Regions from separate parts of the Lysinibacillus sp. NPDC093692 genome, predicted to be linked through region 2. Evidence: riboswitches for the same ligand, from Rfam matches in the RefSeq annotation. Region 2 holds a riboswitch; each other region holds the start of a gene.
The links. A riboswitch is a leader RNA that binds a small molecule or an ion and turns the genes downstream of it on or off. The one in region 2 is predicted to bind S-adenosylmethionine.

Region 1: linked by a shared signal. The riboswitch ahead of ACQKN4_RS17820 (Na+/H+ antiporter NhaC family protein) and the one ahead of metK (methionine adenosyltransferase) in region 2 are both predicted to bind S-adenosylmethionine.
Region 3: linked by a shared signal. The riboswitch ahead of metA (homoserine O-acetyltransferase MetA) and the one ahead of metK (methionine adenosyltransferase) in region 2 are both predicted to bind S-adenosylmethionine.

Annotation. Positions count from the first base shown of each region.
Region 1 covers NZ_JBNNUW010000018.1:48,663-54,018, reverse strand. Annotated here, with positions in the region: gene ACQKN4_RS17835 (non-ribosomal peptide synthetase) at 1-4, shown strand, start outside; gene ACQKN4_RS17830 (restriction endonuclease) at 307-1,233, shown strand; gene ACQKN4_RS17825 (DUF3883 domain-containing protein) at 1,329-2,405, opposite strand; SAM riboswitch class I at 2,728-2,835, shown strand; gene ACQKN4_RS17820 (Na+/H+ antiporter NhaC family protein) at 2,941-4,224, shown strand; gene ACQKN4_RS17815 (hypothetical protein) at 4,456-4,902, opposite strand; gene ACQKN4_RS17810 (hypothetical protein) at 5,274-5,356, opposite strand, start outside.
Region 2 covers NZ_JBNNUW010000005.1:240,679-246,034, forward strand. Annotated here, with positions in the region: gene ACQKN4_RS08130 (alpha/beta hydrolase) at 1-184, opposite strand, end outside; gene ACQKN4_RS08135 (gamma carbonic anhydrase family protein) at 321-842, shown strand; gene metK (methionine adenosyltransferase) at 1,021-2,217, opposite strand; SAM riboswitch class I at 2,553-2,670, opposite strand; gene ACQKN4_RS08145 (hypothetical protein) at 2,723-2,845, opposite strand; gene pckA (phosphoenolpyruvate carboxykinase (ATP)) at 3,426-5,012, shown strand; gene ACQKN4_RS08155 (alpha/beta hydrolase) at 5,332-5,356, shown strand, end outside.
Region 3 covers NZ_JBNNUW010000008.1:37,995-43,350, forward strand. Annotated here, with positions in the region: gene ACQKN4_RS10680 (TSUP family transporter) at 23-793, opposite strand; gene ACQKN4_RS10685 (TrmB family transcriptional regulator) at 919-1,704, shown strand; gene ACQKN4_RS10690 (nucleotide excision repair endonuclease) at 1,776-2,147, opposite strand; SAM riboswitch class I at 2,342-2,452, shown strand; gene metA (homoserine O-acetyltransferase MetA) at 2,607-3,542, shown strand; gene ACQKN4_RS10700 (endospore germination permease) at 3,707-5,356, opposite strand, start outside.

The DNA of each region.
Region 1 (5,356 bases), on a different contig from region 2:
CTAAGTATACAGAATTTCAGGAATGTTAAAATCTTTATTGTAGTATAAAACCTATATTAAAGATTATGCCAAATTAATAGAGCGTGGGATTAACGAAATTTAATCTCTACCTTTTAAAGTTTAAAAAGCTGAATACAAAAAGCTCAATAGTATTGGTCGTTCTTACCATATCTATTGAGTTTTTTTATCTTATAATTCTCAGGTTTTATAACTTATATATCTTCCTTATAATCTAACATTATGTCCCATATCTTATACAATTATCGTAAAATAAAAGTATAGGTTTTTTAACATTAATACAAAGGGATGACTCACTTGCAAATACCTACTTATGAACAGTTTATGTTTCCGTTTTTAGACTATCTCAAAGATGAAAATGAGCATACATTAAAAGAATTATATGAATTCCTACCTCAATATTTCAATTTATCAGAAGAACAAGTAGAAGAACTTCTCCCTAGTGGAAATCAAACAGTTGTCGTCAATCGAATAGGTTGGGCACGTACATACCTTAAAAATGCTGGTCTCATTAGTAGTCCAAAACGCGCTGTATTTAAAATTACACCTGAAGGCTTAAGACTTCTTCTAGATTCGTCTGTTAAAGAAATCAATCAGAAAGTATTAGAACGTTACCCTCAATTTTTAGAATTTAAAAACCGGACAAAACCTTCCACAGATTCTTATATAAAAACAGTTATTTCTGAGGATTCCAGAACCCCCTTAGAAATTATGAATGAAAACTATCAAATCTTAAAGCAGTCATTGCAAACTGAACTATTAGAAAAAATTATGGAATGCTCCCCTCAATTCTTTGAGCAATTAATTGTTAACTTAATCGTAGCAATGGGTTACGGGGGATCGATTTCAGATGCCGGGAAAGCAGTAGGGAAATCGGGTGATGGAGGAATCGATGGCATTGTGAAAGAAGACATCCTCGGATTAGATAAAATCTACTTACAGGGAAAACGTTGGACAAATCCAGTTTCAAGACCTGATATCCAAGCATTTGTTGGAAGCTTGGTAGGCTTTAAAGCTAACAAAGGCATTTTTATCACTACCTCTCGTTTTACGAAAGAAGCAATTGCATATTCCGAGAGTATCGAGAAATCATTAATTTTAATTGATGGGATGAAACTTACTGAGTTAATGTTTTTATACAATGTAGGTGTATCGAATGTACAAACCTTTACAATAAAACGTATGGATTTAGACTTTTTTGAGGAAGGTTTATAAACCGAAAGAAAAATGCAGCAAACTTATTTGAAGTTTGCTGCATTTTTTATGTATGTCGAGTCTTTCTTATGTAGTGAATTTTCAAACCCTATTTTTTATCTATATTTATTACTCTCCACTCGTGTGCCATATACATCAATAGTTGATGGAATATATGCATACTTACGTGTCAGCAAATCACTTACTGAGTGATAACTACTAAAGTCATTATCTATTTCCATTTTCATTTCACTTTTCTTACCTACACCATATACACGTACTAGCCACATTTCATCCTTATACTGAATAAATTTTTCCAATTCAGGATAAGAAATTGAATAGACTGCGCTTGTACTTGTTGATGTTGTACCCTTCACTTCAATTTTTATTGGTCTTGGAGGAGACTGTGGCTGTAAATAATCGAACGCTGTAATATCGTATCCTAATCCGTCACCTTGTGTTTGCGCAACATGCTCTACCTGCTCTCCGTATTGTTCTCCGAATACTTCTATTACTTTCTTTTTTACATATTCAAATACTTTTTGTTCTGCAATATCACCAATTTTTTTACGCTTTTTCAAGTCTTTTTGTAGCTGTTCTTGGCTTACTACTCGACCACGTTTCTTTGTACTACCCGCTACCCTATTACTAACTCTAGACTCTCCCTGCTCGTAACTAGAAGTCGCAAACGTTTCCTCGTTAATTTCACCATCTTCTATTAGTTCTGCTTCTGCTCCAGCCTCTGAGCTATCTTCGTTCAGAAAGCTGTCAAACAAGCTAGCCCAAGCTTCAGGACATGGAAATAAGTAAGCCTGATTTCCATGTCCATTTTCTTGAAAGGCAGAATATTTTTGCGGACGATCAGATTCCATATCTCCCCAAACAGCTCTAATTATAATTGGATGTTCTAAAATTGTGAAATCTACATCCACTTTATACCCATCGTCTGACCATAGATTTTTCTCTTGTAGCTCATGTGGTTGTTCTGCAATATAACAATCTGACGTCGCTATACCTACCGCACGAATCGCTTGACCATAACAGCTGTAAATTTTATTACCAGCCTTAATTGTAGCCATTCGTTCATACGCATGATTGCTATTTCCATTTTTATTTTTTTGCGGGGACCACATATATCCTCCGATAATTTCTTCCTCGTGTGTAGCATTTTGCATTACAATAAAATTACTCATAAATTCACCCTTAGCTTTAGGAAACGTTCCATTTCATTTTTAATATTATTTAAATATTGTATTTTTACTATAGTTTACGATTACTATATTGTCAAAAAAATCCATTACCAGATGAATAATATTAAATCTTTTTCAGTTTCAAGAGATTAAAGGCACTAAATTTCGCGAGAATTTAAAGCTTCTCTTAGTAGCCTTAAAGCAGACCTTTTTGAGAAAAAGTACTTTTATGTCGTTTTGAAATTCAATTTGATTAAAAATAAGTTGCAAATATAGATGTTTTATTATAATATTTCATTATTGTGCAAAAAATAATATGTTTTTCTTCTTATCAAGAGAGATGGAGGGACTGGCCCTATGAAATCTCGGCAGCGGAACTTTGTGATTAAGTTACTGTGCCAAATCCAGCAAGCAAAGGCTTGATAGATAAGAGGAGTGTTTTATAAATATAAGACCTCTTCTTGTTTTTCAAGAAGAGGTCTTTTTTTAGAGAAAAATGGACAAAGACGATCCATTTTTAATTTTTGGAGGTAGAACAATGAAGAAAGAAAATCCATGGGCGCTAATCCCATTTGTTGTTTTTTTGATTTTATTTATTGGTTCAGGGGTTATTACAGGTGATTTTTACGCCTTCCCAGTCATTGTAGCCATTGCCATTGCGGGCGCTGTGGCTCTGGCGATGAATCGAAAAGAATCATTTTCACATAAAGTTGATATTTTTTGTAAAGGCGCAGGAAATTTAAATGTCATGCTGATGGTTGTTATTTTTCTATTAGCTGGCGCCTTTTCAGAAGTAGCAAAAGGTATGGGAGCAGTGGACTCCACTGTTAACTTTGCTTTGTCGGTCATTCCGCAAAATCTCCTTGTCGTAGGCTTATTCATCATCGCCTGCTTTATCTCCCTATCAATGGGTACTTCAGTAGGAACGATTGTTGCACTGGCGCCAATTGGAGTTGGGATCAGTGAGCATACCGACTTTTCAATGGCTTTAGTAATGGCAGCTATTGTTGGAGGATCGATGTTTGGCGATAATTTATCCTTTATTTCAGATACAACCATTACTGCCGTTCGTTCACAAGGCGCACAAATGAAAGATAAATTTAAGGTGAATTTTTGGATTGTGTTGCCAGCAGCTATTGTAACGAGCATTATTTTAGGAATTATCACAATGGGTGGAACTGCGACACAAGTAGAGCATTTAAGCTATAGTTGGATAAAAATTGTTCCTTATGTATTAGTTATTATTTTTGCGCTAATTGGCATGAATGTTTTCCTTGTTCTTGCATTTGGGATTGTTCTGGCCGGGGCTGTCGGCTTAGCGGATGGCAGCTATCAGTTAATGGACCTTTTTCAAAAGATCGGCGAAGGAATGTCAGGCATGTATGAAATGGCATTTCTTGCGATCTTAATAGCTGGAATGGTGGAAATTATTAAGCTTAACGGAGGGATTGACTTCCTACTTCACCTTGCCACACGAAGAATTAAATCGAAAAAGGGTGCTGAATTCGGGATTGCCGGTCTTGTGGGGCTAACTAATTTATCTACAGCCAATAATACAATTGCTATTTTAATTGCTGGTCCGCTTGCAAAAAATATTGCTGACCAGTATGGGATTGAGCCGAGAAAGTCCGCAAGTATATTAGATATTTTCTCCTGTACAACCCAAGGTCTTCTGCCATACGGAGCCCAGTTCCTGGCAGCCGCAAGCGTTGCTGGAATATCGCCAGTGAGCATGTTGCAATACTCTTTCTATCCGATTTTGATAGGGATTTGCGGGATTATCGCTATCCTTATTGGATATCCGAAACCAAGGAAAGCCTGAACTTTATCACTTTAATGTGATGGGTGTTGCTTTAAAAACTATTGATTTTCATTGAATAATCCAATCGTTTTGAAAAAAGATTCATCAAAACGATTGGATTTTTTACTTCGATCCATTCTTTATTTGTAGTTCTTTCCTCTTTACTAATTCCGTTATTTGTTATAAGAAATTTCACTTTTATATAACTCTCGTTAAGATCATTAAAAACGGAATTAAGATCTATTTGTTCATTTAACAGTTTTCTAAATTATCAAATGATTCCAAATGACTTCTATTAACTTGTAAACCAGCTCTCCTATCATTGTTACTCTGTAAATTAGCTAAATTAATATTGAATTGGATGATTTCTAACAATTTATCTAAAAAAGCAATAATTATAGTCAAATCATCTTGCATTGCTACAATCCCTAAACTTTGGTGATGGATTTTGGTATTGACTAATTGTTTTTTTATCAATTCTAATTTAGCTATTTGTGTACTTGCTTGCTCAAAATTAGAATAGTCATCGAGATACTCCCTTGCATGACAAATTCCTAATCTCGTTAAAGATCGCATATAAATTTGTAAGAATCTCAAAAATTCTGAATGATTTTCAAAATTACACACTACTTCTAGTTTATTTAAATAACTAATTACTTTTAAATACTCTTTTTTTGTATTTAACCTATTATAATTCATGCTTTTTTTTGTATAAAAAACCGTTGCAAAAACAACGTCTCTTTATTTTGGCATAATCGTTTTCCATTAATTTAGTTGTTTTTTATAAAGTATATAGATGTAGTGAAATCGAATAGATCTATATTTAAAAGAAAGCTAATGCAACAAAGAGGATTTTTCAAAAAAACGTGTTAGACATGAAAGACAATCTTTGTACTAATTTATTTTATTATAGACATTAAGAAAGCCTAAGGGTATAACAAGAAAAGAGGATTTGATAATCAAATCCTCCAAGTTGCAATTCCCTCATCTATTCTTGCCATTTCTATTACAGAGAAGGTTTTTTTATAATTACTTGCTTTTTTTATATTTCCTTAATCAGATCACTACTTTTATTTTGTTATCTTAATCATCTTCTCTACTATTTGGACAATTTCATTCTTTTCTTCTTCGTAAATAATTCCATCCCTACATT
Region 2 (5,356 bases):
CTTCATCGTGAACATTTGAAAACCCTTTATTCACTCCATGATTAGGTAAATCCCCCATGACTATGTGGAAGCCTTCCAATCTTAATTTTTCTATAAGCCATGCATACCAGCGGTGATTTTCATATGCCCCATGAAGAATTGCAACCACAGCCTTTGCTTGTCCATCAGCTTCCCATTTCCACATTTCACATAGTCCTCCTAAAAAAATAATTACACAATGATTATAACGGAATATCTAGCTCATTTTAATTTAATATTTCCATCAAGTTGCGTATTTGATACGATAATATTACATCATAGAAAGAAAAGAGGCGATTCTCATGATCTATCCATTTAAAGGGAAAACACCCAATATTGATCCATCAGTATTTATTGCCGATTATGCAACCGTTACTGGTGACGTAACAATAGGTGCTGAAACAACTATTTGGTTTAACACAGTTATTCGAGGGGACGTATCACCGACAATTATCGGAAAAAGAGTTAGTATTCAAGACCTCTGTTGCTTACATCAAAGCCCTAAATATCCACTAATTATCGAAGATGAGGTAACAGTCGGACATCAAGTAACTTTACATAGCTGTACGATTCGTAAAAAAGCCTTAATAGGTATGGGCTCTATCATATTAGACGGAGCGGAGATTGGAGAGGGTGCATTTATTGGGGCAGGTAGCCTTGTTCCTCCAGGCAAAGTCATTCCTCCAAATAGCTTAGCATTAGGGCGTCCCGCAAAAGTTGTAAGAGAATTAAACGATGAAGATAAAGAAGATATGGAACGCATCATACATGAATATGTAGAAAAAGGCCAATACTATAAATCTCTTCAACCAAAAAATAAATAGTTATTTCAACTTAATCAAAGCAGCTCCACGTTTGCTTGGACAACCTAGCCATACACGATTATATATGGAGTTTTTTTTAGTATAAAAACAGTGAAAGGGGCAATAGCATGTAGAGCCCCTTTCTGTAATAGTATCTTAAAATATTGGTCCAGCTACTTTATTACTTTAGCTGAATAGTTTATAAACCTGCTTTTTCTTGTAATGCGTCTGCTTTGTCTGTTTGTTCCCAAGGTACATTTAAGTCTGTACGACCAAAGTGACCATATGCTGCAGTTTGCTTATAAATTGGGCGACGAAGGTTAAGCATTTTAATAATCCCTGCTGGGCGTAGGTCAAATAGCTCGCGTACCCATTTTACAATTTCACTTTCCGTAACTTTTCCTGTCCCGAATGTATCAACAGCAATAGATACAGGTTGAGCAACACCAATCGCATAAGCTAGTTGTACTTCAGCTCGATCTGCTAAACCAGCTGCTACGATATTTTTTGCCACATAGCGGGCTGCATATGCCGCTGAACGGTCTACCTTAGTTGCATCCTTACCAGAGAAAGCACCACCACCATGACGGGCATAGCCACCGTATGTATCAACGATGATTTTACGTCCAGTTAGACCAGCATCTCCTTTTGGACCACCAATTACGAATCGACCAGTTGGGTTGATGAAATATTTAGTCTCGGCATCTAATAATTCACTTGGAACAACTGGAGCAATAACAAATTCTTTTAAGTCTGCTTGAATTTGCTCAAGTGTAGCTTCTTCGTCATGCTGTGTAGAAATGACAATCGTATCAACGCGCACTGGTACATTGTTTTCATCATATTCAATTGTCACTTGTGTTTTTCCGTCTGGACGTAAATAACCTAGTTCATCAGATTTACGTACTTCCGTTAAGCGACGAGCCAATTTATGCGCTAAACTAATTGGTAATGGCATAAGCTCTGGTGTTTCGTTACATGCATAACCGAACATTAAACCTTGGTCACCTGCGCCAATTGCTTCAATGTCAGCGTCTGTCATAGAGCCTTCACGTGCCTCTAATGCTTGGTCAACACCTTGAGCAATATCAGGTGATTGTTCACCAATAGCAACAAGTACTGCTAGATTTTCAGCATCAAAGCCATATTTCCCACGTGTATAACCGATTTCTGCTACAGTATCACGAACGATACCTTTAATGTCTACATAAGTAGAGGTAGTAATTTCTCCTGCTACTAGTACTAAACCAGTTGTTACTGTTGTTTCACACGCTACACGTGCGTTTGGATCTTCTGCTAAAATAGCATCTAAAATGGCATCCGAGATTTGATCACATATTTTGTCTGGATGTCCTTCTGTTACACTCTCTGATGTAAACAGTCGACGTTTTGTCATTTGGTTTTCCTCCTATTACTTTTACAAATAATATTTGCGAATTAATACGGTACTCATTACCCATGTCAAGCCCGCTCCTATAGATTGAACTCTAAAGCAGTTGTTGCTGTCGCTACGTTTGCACTGCGCTTTCGTACAAAAAAACAACTGTTGCTGTCGTTTCACTTTCGCACAAAAAACAACTACTACTTTTAACACGAGGTTTTCGAAAGATCCGTCATTATAATAAGGAAAGGACTATATACTTACCTTTACATTCGTTTTTAACAATAAAAAAATCCTTTTCTCACGCTTACTTAACATGAGGAAAGGAATAATGACTTCGTAACCTTTCACTCTTATCGTTCAAGGGGGTTCCCTTGCATCAGGTTGGCACCAGCGCATGTCGTGAAATAGTTCATGCAGGTTGCCGGGTTTCACAGGGCCTGACCCTCCACCAGCTCGGGATAAGAGTATCCGTTCAATATCTCATAATACGTAAAAGGTCGAACGTTGTCAAATATTTTTAACTTCTTTCAGCAAGTGCCCAAACACCCGCTAAAATAGAGAATCTCAGTGTAAGAACACCACGTCCTGCAGCATTGCCGAAAGCGACATCACGTCGGCTCTCGTGTTGTCGCTTTCGCACAAAGAACATCTCCAGGTCTAAGCACAAAACCGATTCCGTTCGCTTTGTTTATCTGTAGCGAAAGCAAAGCGTCAGCTACAGTTATACCATTATTATGAAACCTATTTGTATTATCCTGTAAATTCAAACAAAATAATCCCTACTCTCCACCTCACATCATGTGTTAACATATGTGTAACCCTTTACAGCACATTTTGTAGTGAAAGCAAAGCGTCAGCTACGGAACATGTGGTGGATGAAAATGATTGTAGCCCCTTTTCAATCGAAGACAAGCTCCAACTAATAAAAAACAAGCTAAAACTTCACATCCTGTGCGAACCTCATATAAGCCAAAAGCTTCTAGAACACAATTTTGCTGTGTCGAAAGTGATTGACTGATCACTTATAATAAATAGGGTAAAAAGCATTATCAAAACGAATCAATTTACTTTTTGTCGTTTTCTTGAAAAGTAATAAAATCTGAAAAATAATTTCTGAATTAGTATAGATTATTTAAGCAATTGTGTTATACTATTTTTGAAATTAAGAAAATCTCCCTCAGACTCAAGGGAATACTATAAAAAAGGATGGTATTTAATCGATGAATTCAGTAGAAATTGCAAACGAACTGAAGGAATTATTAAGCGGCGGTAACATTAATGTTCAACTTTCAGTACCACAATTAGCTGAAAAAGCTACTTCTCGTGGTGAAGCTATGTTAACAGTAGATGGCGCAGTTCGTGCAGAAACTGGCAAATACACTGGTCGTTCACCTAAAGATAAATATACGGTAGAAGAAGAGAGCACAAAAGATAAAATTGACTGGGGAAAAGTTAACCGACCAATTTCTTCTGAAGTGTTCGATAACTTATATGTAAAAGTAGTAAAATATTTAAAAGAACGTGACGAATTATTCGTATTCAAAGGCTTTGCTGGTGCTGACAAAGATTCTCAATTAAGCATCCAAGTAATCAATGAATATGCTTGGCACAATCTGTTCGCTCATCAATTATTTATCCGTCCAACTAAAGAGGAATTAGCTTCTCATGTTGCTGACTTCACAGTTATCTCAGCTCCTAATTTCAAAGCAGACCCTGCCGTTGATGGCACTGCTTCTGAAACATTCATCATTGTATCACTTGAAAAGAAAATCATCCTAATCGGTGGTACTGAATACGCTGGTGAAATCAAAAAGTCTATTTTCGGTATTATGAACTACTTATTACCACAACAAGGCATCCTTTCAATGCACTGCTCAGCAAACGTTGGTGAAGCTGGTGATGTTGCATTATTCTTCGGTTTATCTGGTACTGGTAAAACTACTTTATCAGCAGATCCTGACCGTAAGCTTATCGGTGACGATGAACACGGATGGTCTGATAACGGTGTATTCAACATTGAGGGCGGTTGCTACGCAAAAACAATTAACCTTTCTGCTGAAAAAGAACCAGAAATCTACAACGCAATCCGCTTCGGATCTGTTTTAGAAAACGTAGCTGTTGATCCAGAAACTCGTGTTTGTGACTATGATGACGGTTCATTAACAGAAAATACACGTGTAGCTTATCCAATTCAATACATTGAAAATATTGTTGATCCATCTGTTGCTGGTCACCCAAAAACAATCATCTTCTTAACAGCTGATGCATTTGGCGTATTACCTCCAATCAGTAAATTAACAAAAGAGCAAGCAATGTACCACTTCCTAAGCGGTTTCACATCTAAACTTGCTGGTACAGAACGTGGTGTAACAGAGCCAGAACCAGTATTCTCTACTTGCTTCGGTTCTCCATTCCTTCCACTTCCAGCAACAGTTTATGCTGAAATGTTAGGTCAAAAAATTGACGAGCACGGTGCACAAGTATTCTTAGTGAACACTGGTTGGACTGGTGGCGAATATGGTACTGGTAGCCGTATGAAGCTTTCTTACACTCGTACAATGGTGCGCGCTGCAATTGATGGTAAATTAACTGATGTTGAAACAATTCAAGATTCAGTATTCGGTTTAAACATCCCAACTACTATTGAGGGTGTACCAACTGAAGTGCTTAATCCTCGTGATGCATGGGCAGACAAAGCTGCTTATGATAAAAAAGCTGCTGAACTTGCTGGTTTATTCAACGACAACTTCAAGAAATTCTCAAATGTTTCTGAAGCTATCACAAACCTTGGTGGTCCATTAAAATAATTTACTAAGCAAAGGGAACGATTTCAGTCGTTCCCTTTTTTTATTGTTGAAAGAGGAAATTTTTGTGAAAATGAGGGAGATTTCCATACTAAGCTACTCGCTATCCTATGTATCTAGCCACTTCCTCTACTTTGTTTTTTGCTGCCGCTTCGATTTCGCATTCAAAACAGTAGCGTTTTAAATTAATAGTAGTTCGACAACATACAAAGGGAACGATTCAAGTCATCCCCTTTTTTATTTTCCCCTATTTTAGAAAAGTCCACTTTTCATATTGTCAACTTTGTGTATAATTCATAATAGAAGTTTTAGGGGGAAATATATGAAAAGAAAGTATAAAGTAATTA
Region 3 (5,356 bases), on a different contig from region 2:
ATAGCGTATCTACGGCGTTTTTTTAATGAATTATGTAATCATAAGCATTTTTAGTGAGCAATGTAATCGTTACGATAATAAACAATACGCGAACAAAGCCGCTACCTTTTTTTATCGCCATACGGGAACCTACAAATGCACCGGCAATTTGAGCTACACCCATCAGTAAACCGTAGACATAATGAATTTGACCTAAGTAGGCGAACATTAAAAGGCCTGCAAAATTACTTGCTAAGTTTAAAAATTTGGCATTTCCTGCTGCCTTTAAAAAATCGAAGCCGATTAATAAAAAGCTAAAAATTAAAAATGAGCCGGTTCCTGGACCAAGGAATCCATCATAAAAACCAATGCAAAATAACAATAGCATGAATAAAACTAAGTGCGTAGACTTTAAATTTTTGACTGCAGCTACTGAACCCCAGTCTTTTTTGAAGATTGTATAGACTGCAACAGCTGCAAGCATTACTAGCATAAGTGGTTTTAGTAATTCGGGGTTTATTAAATGTACTGTCCATGCACCAAAGAGTGATCCAATAAAGGCTAGGGGAAAGTATTTGATAACCGAACGAATTTCTAGCTGACCGGAACGATAAAAGGAAATGGTTGATGTTAAAGACCCCATTGTACCAGCAAGCTTATTAGTTGCTACGGCTGCTGCTGGATTTAAACCGGCAAACATGAGGGCGGGTAATGCAATTAAGCCACCACCACCAACGACGGCATCCACAAAGGCGGCTAAAAATCCAAAAGATATTAATAATATGACTACATTTAAATCTACTTCAAATAGCATGTATACACCTCTTTAGATAGTTACTACTGAAATAGTAACTAAATTTCACGTGTCTGTAAAGACTAATTTTTTCGTTGGCTAATCTTCATAGCCTTCAACTATAATAGAGGAAATGGAGGGATTCGATGGAATTATTAATCGCCCAATTAAAAGAACTGGGATTCACAGAATATGAAGCAAAGGCCTATACGGCACTCGTACAAAATAGTCATGTTAGTGCCTATCAAGTAAGTAAGAACTCCGGTATCCCACGTGCAAGAATATATGACATACTTAATGTGCTTGTTGAAAAAGGGTTAGTACTGAAAGAAGAAACGGCAGATCAAACGACATACTCTTCCATTCCTGTTGCTGTGTTTTTACAACAAATTGAGCAACGCTGGCAATCGAATTTCACGTCGATTAGTGATCAATTAGAAAAATTAGAGGTAAAAGAGCAGGAAGCGGAGCATAAGGTTGTGACGCTAAAAGGAAAAGAGGCAATCGTCAATTATTGTCAGTCGTTATTACAAAAAGCGGAGAAAAAAGTACTATTATCAATGTGGGAAGATATGTATGAAAAATTGCGAGAAGATATACACGAGGTCGCTCAGCGTATTTCGGTTCATGGAATTACTTTGTATGTGGATGAAAATATTGCATCGATTGACCAGCACCGCATTACTCAATATACGAGGAATGCTTCCACGCCCCATTGGTTTATTCTGTCTATAGATGGTCAAGAGATGATTTATGGACACTCACCGTCCAATCAAGAAACGGCTTTTATAACAAATGACCCTGTGCATATTTATTTATTAGAGGATTATATTTGGCATGACGTGCTTGTCAATCGATTGTTAACGCGCGATGATGATATGGAGCTTGAGGAATGGATTACTAAAGAACGTAAAGCCTTTTTCGTAGAGTGAAGATAATAAAAGAATCTACAAGCACAGATGGCTTGTAGATTCTTATTTTTTGTAATATAAGATCTTTTATCTTAATAAAAAACTTTATCAACATTGTATTTAGCGCGGAATGTATTAACCGCGTATGTTTCGTAAATTTCACGTTCCATTGGATCATCTACTTCGTACACTTCAATTTTGAAAACTTCATCACGATGATTTTTCATCGGTGACACATTGTCTTCAAAATGCTTTTTAATACGTTGACGAATTTTACGTGCTTTACCGACAAATAATAGTTCATTCTGTTCATTGTAGAATAAGAAAATGCCGCCATTTTCACGAGTGATTTTATGGAAATCAATAAAACCGAAATACGGTGTGATTGGTACATCACCTGGTTTTAAATCTTGCTCGCGTTGGCGAATTACTAAATCTGGTTTTGGAAATTCAATTTTAATCAAACTATTCACGTTCCTCTCTGTTACTAAAGGTATATGTTAACATAATTACAGCTTGTTTACCATAAAATATATGGACTTAGCTTCAATATTAGTTTTAAACAAATTACATAATGACATGCATGGTTAATAACAAAATATTCTATGTATTGTTGATATTCTTAAATGTTCATGTTACAATTCTTTTTAATTAAATAATCTTATCAAGAGAAGTTGAGGGATTTGGCCCGATGACGCTTCAGCAACCTCTAACAAAAGTTAGAAAGGTGCTAATTCCAGCGAAGGATTTGTCCTTTGAGAGATAAGAGTGAACGTGGAAAACATCCTTCTCATTCTATCTCAAATGGAATGAGGGGGATTTTTTAATTTCATCGAAAAAAAGACTTTACGCAAGGCCTGTGTATGGAGACTAAGGCCAATAATGGGTTTAACAGAGAGAACTATAAGAGAGGGGAATGCAAGATGCCAATTAATATTCCAAAAAACTTACCAGCTGGAGAACATTTACGTGAGGAAAAAATCTTCATAATGGAAGAGGATAGAGCGAAAACTCAACAAATTCGTCCGTTAAATATCTTAATCTTTAATTTAATGCCAGAAAAAGAAAAAACAGAGCTGCAATTACTACGTTTATTAGGGAATACCCCGTTACAAGTGAATATTACATTTTTGAATACTGCTACTCATGAATCGAAAAATGTTAGTAAATCACATTTACAATTATTTTATACGACGTTCGATCAAATTCGTCATCGTCGCTATGATGGCATGATTATTACGGGTGCACCAGTAGAAAAAATGCCGTTTGAAGAAGTGAACTACTGGCAGGAAATTTCAGAAATTATGGAATGGTCCAAAACGAACGTAACATCGGTTCTACATATATGTTGGGGTGCACAGGCAGCGTTATACCATCATTACGGTATTGGCAAAATTGGGCTTTCTGCTAAATGCTCAGGTGTATATTCTCATGTCATTACGGATTTAACAGTGGATTTAGTACGCGGCTTTAGTGATTTGTTTACGGCACCACATTCGCGTTATACGTCTGTATCGACTGATGAAGTACGCAACCACCCTGATTTACGATTGCTCTCTTATTCAGAAGATGCTGGTGTTTTTATTGTGCAATCTAAAGACAATAAAAATATTATGATTACTGGTCACCTTGAATATGATGCGACAACTTTAGCGGATGAATATAGTCGCGATGTTGCGAAAGGATTAGATATTGATGTGCCCTTGAATTACTTCCCTAATGATGATCCAGCAAATGAACCGATTAATACGTGGCGTGCCCATACACATTTGTTATTCTCGAACTGGTTGAACTACTATGTTTATCAAGAAACACCATACGAATGGGATTTTGTTGATCAAATTGAATATCATATTTAATGCCATAGAAAAATGATGACCTTGATATTTTTGGGTCATCATTTTTTACTTTTCTCATTTCCGTTCCGGCTGGTCACTTTGTAGCTGCCGCTTTGCTTTCGCACAGAGCCTCCTGGGGGGCGTCCGATGAGCCGCTTCACTTTTGGTAATGAACCACACTGCTGTTAATTGTCTGGCGATTTTTTATTCTTATCACTGTTTGGTGTATTTCCGGTATCACTATCATTTTGTGTAGAATTGCCGGTATCGTTTTCAATTTTACTTTGAGTAGTATTTTCGGCAGTACTATTACTTGCATTTTGAGCAGAATTGTCATTGTTGCTACTACTTGTACTTTGAGAAGGATTACCACCATTGCCGTTACAATCGCTTTGAGTAGAATTATTGCTATTACTTGCATTTTGAGCAGAATTGTCATTATTGCTACTACTTGTACTTTGAGAAGGATTACCACCATTGCCGTTACAATCGCTTTGAGTAGAATTATTGTTATTACTTGCACTTTGGGCAGAACTATCATTATTGCTACTATCAGCACTTTGAGAAGCATTACCGCCACTGTCACTACTTGTACTTTGAGAAGGATTACCACCATTGCCGTTACAATCGCTTTGAGTAGAATTATTGCTATTACTTGTATTTTGAGCAGAATTGTCATTATTGCTACTACCCGCACTTTGAGAAGCGTTACCACCACTGTCACTACTTGTACTTTGAGAAGCATTCCCACCATTACCGTTACAATCACTTTGAGTAGAATTATTGTTATTACTTGCACTTTGGGCAGAACTATCATTATTACTACTACCAGCACTTTGAGAAGCGTTACCGCCATTGCTACTACTATCACTTTGTGTAGTATTTCCATTTTGATTTTGCGTACCGCTATTACATTGCGTATTATTTCCTTGATTACCATTGATTTTACGAATCTTAGCGACAAGTAATAATAGTAATGGCAATAAGATCATTAAAATGAATGCGAATATAGGCCATATATCTCTATTGTAAATATCTGAATGAATAATATTTGGATGAACAATTTGTGAAAGTCCAAGGATAATCATGCCGAGTGGAAAAATGAGTGGTCGATGATTTTTAATTTTACATAATTGTGCGATCCCGATAACCGAAGCATAAAAATACATAAAAGTTCTAATAAAAATAGTAATAATCCACATGGCTGCCATAATTACTTCCATACGTTGTAAAAAGTTCCCGATTGAAATTCTTTGGGCTAATGCATAGCTAGGGAATGTCCGTGAAGCAGTATTTGCCGGGCCAAGGACAAGGATCGATAGTGTGATGATCGTAATTAAGACAATTCCTCCCAAAATTGTGCCAATGTAAAACCCTTTTTGCGCAGATTTTTGGACGTTAACTGCGGAAGGGAAAATCATTAATAATACGACAATTGGGAATGAAAAAAGACTTATAAATCGAATGATACTAAAGAATAATGATTTTTTTGGTGCTTCCATTATTGGCTGTATATTTTCAATCTGGATGGAGGGTGCAATAAAAAGGACAAAGAAAATAAAAATTAAAGTAAATATTGCAAATAGTATTTCTGCAGAACGGGCAAAAACTTCAATTCCTAAAAATGCAGCATAAATGATGATAATACTGAACAGAAATGCAAACGCCATCGTAGGTGTTTCTGGCATTATTTCCGTTTTCATGAAAATTCCTATGAAATATAATAATTCACCGGCAGAAAGTAAAGATATAAGTATAAAGCCGATTGCAGTGAATTTTCCGAAAAAACGACCTAATATTTTTTCATTAGCTTCTACAAATGTAAGGGTGGGTGT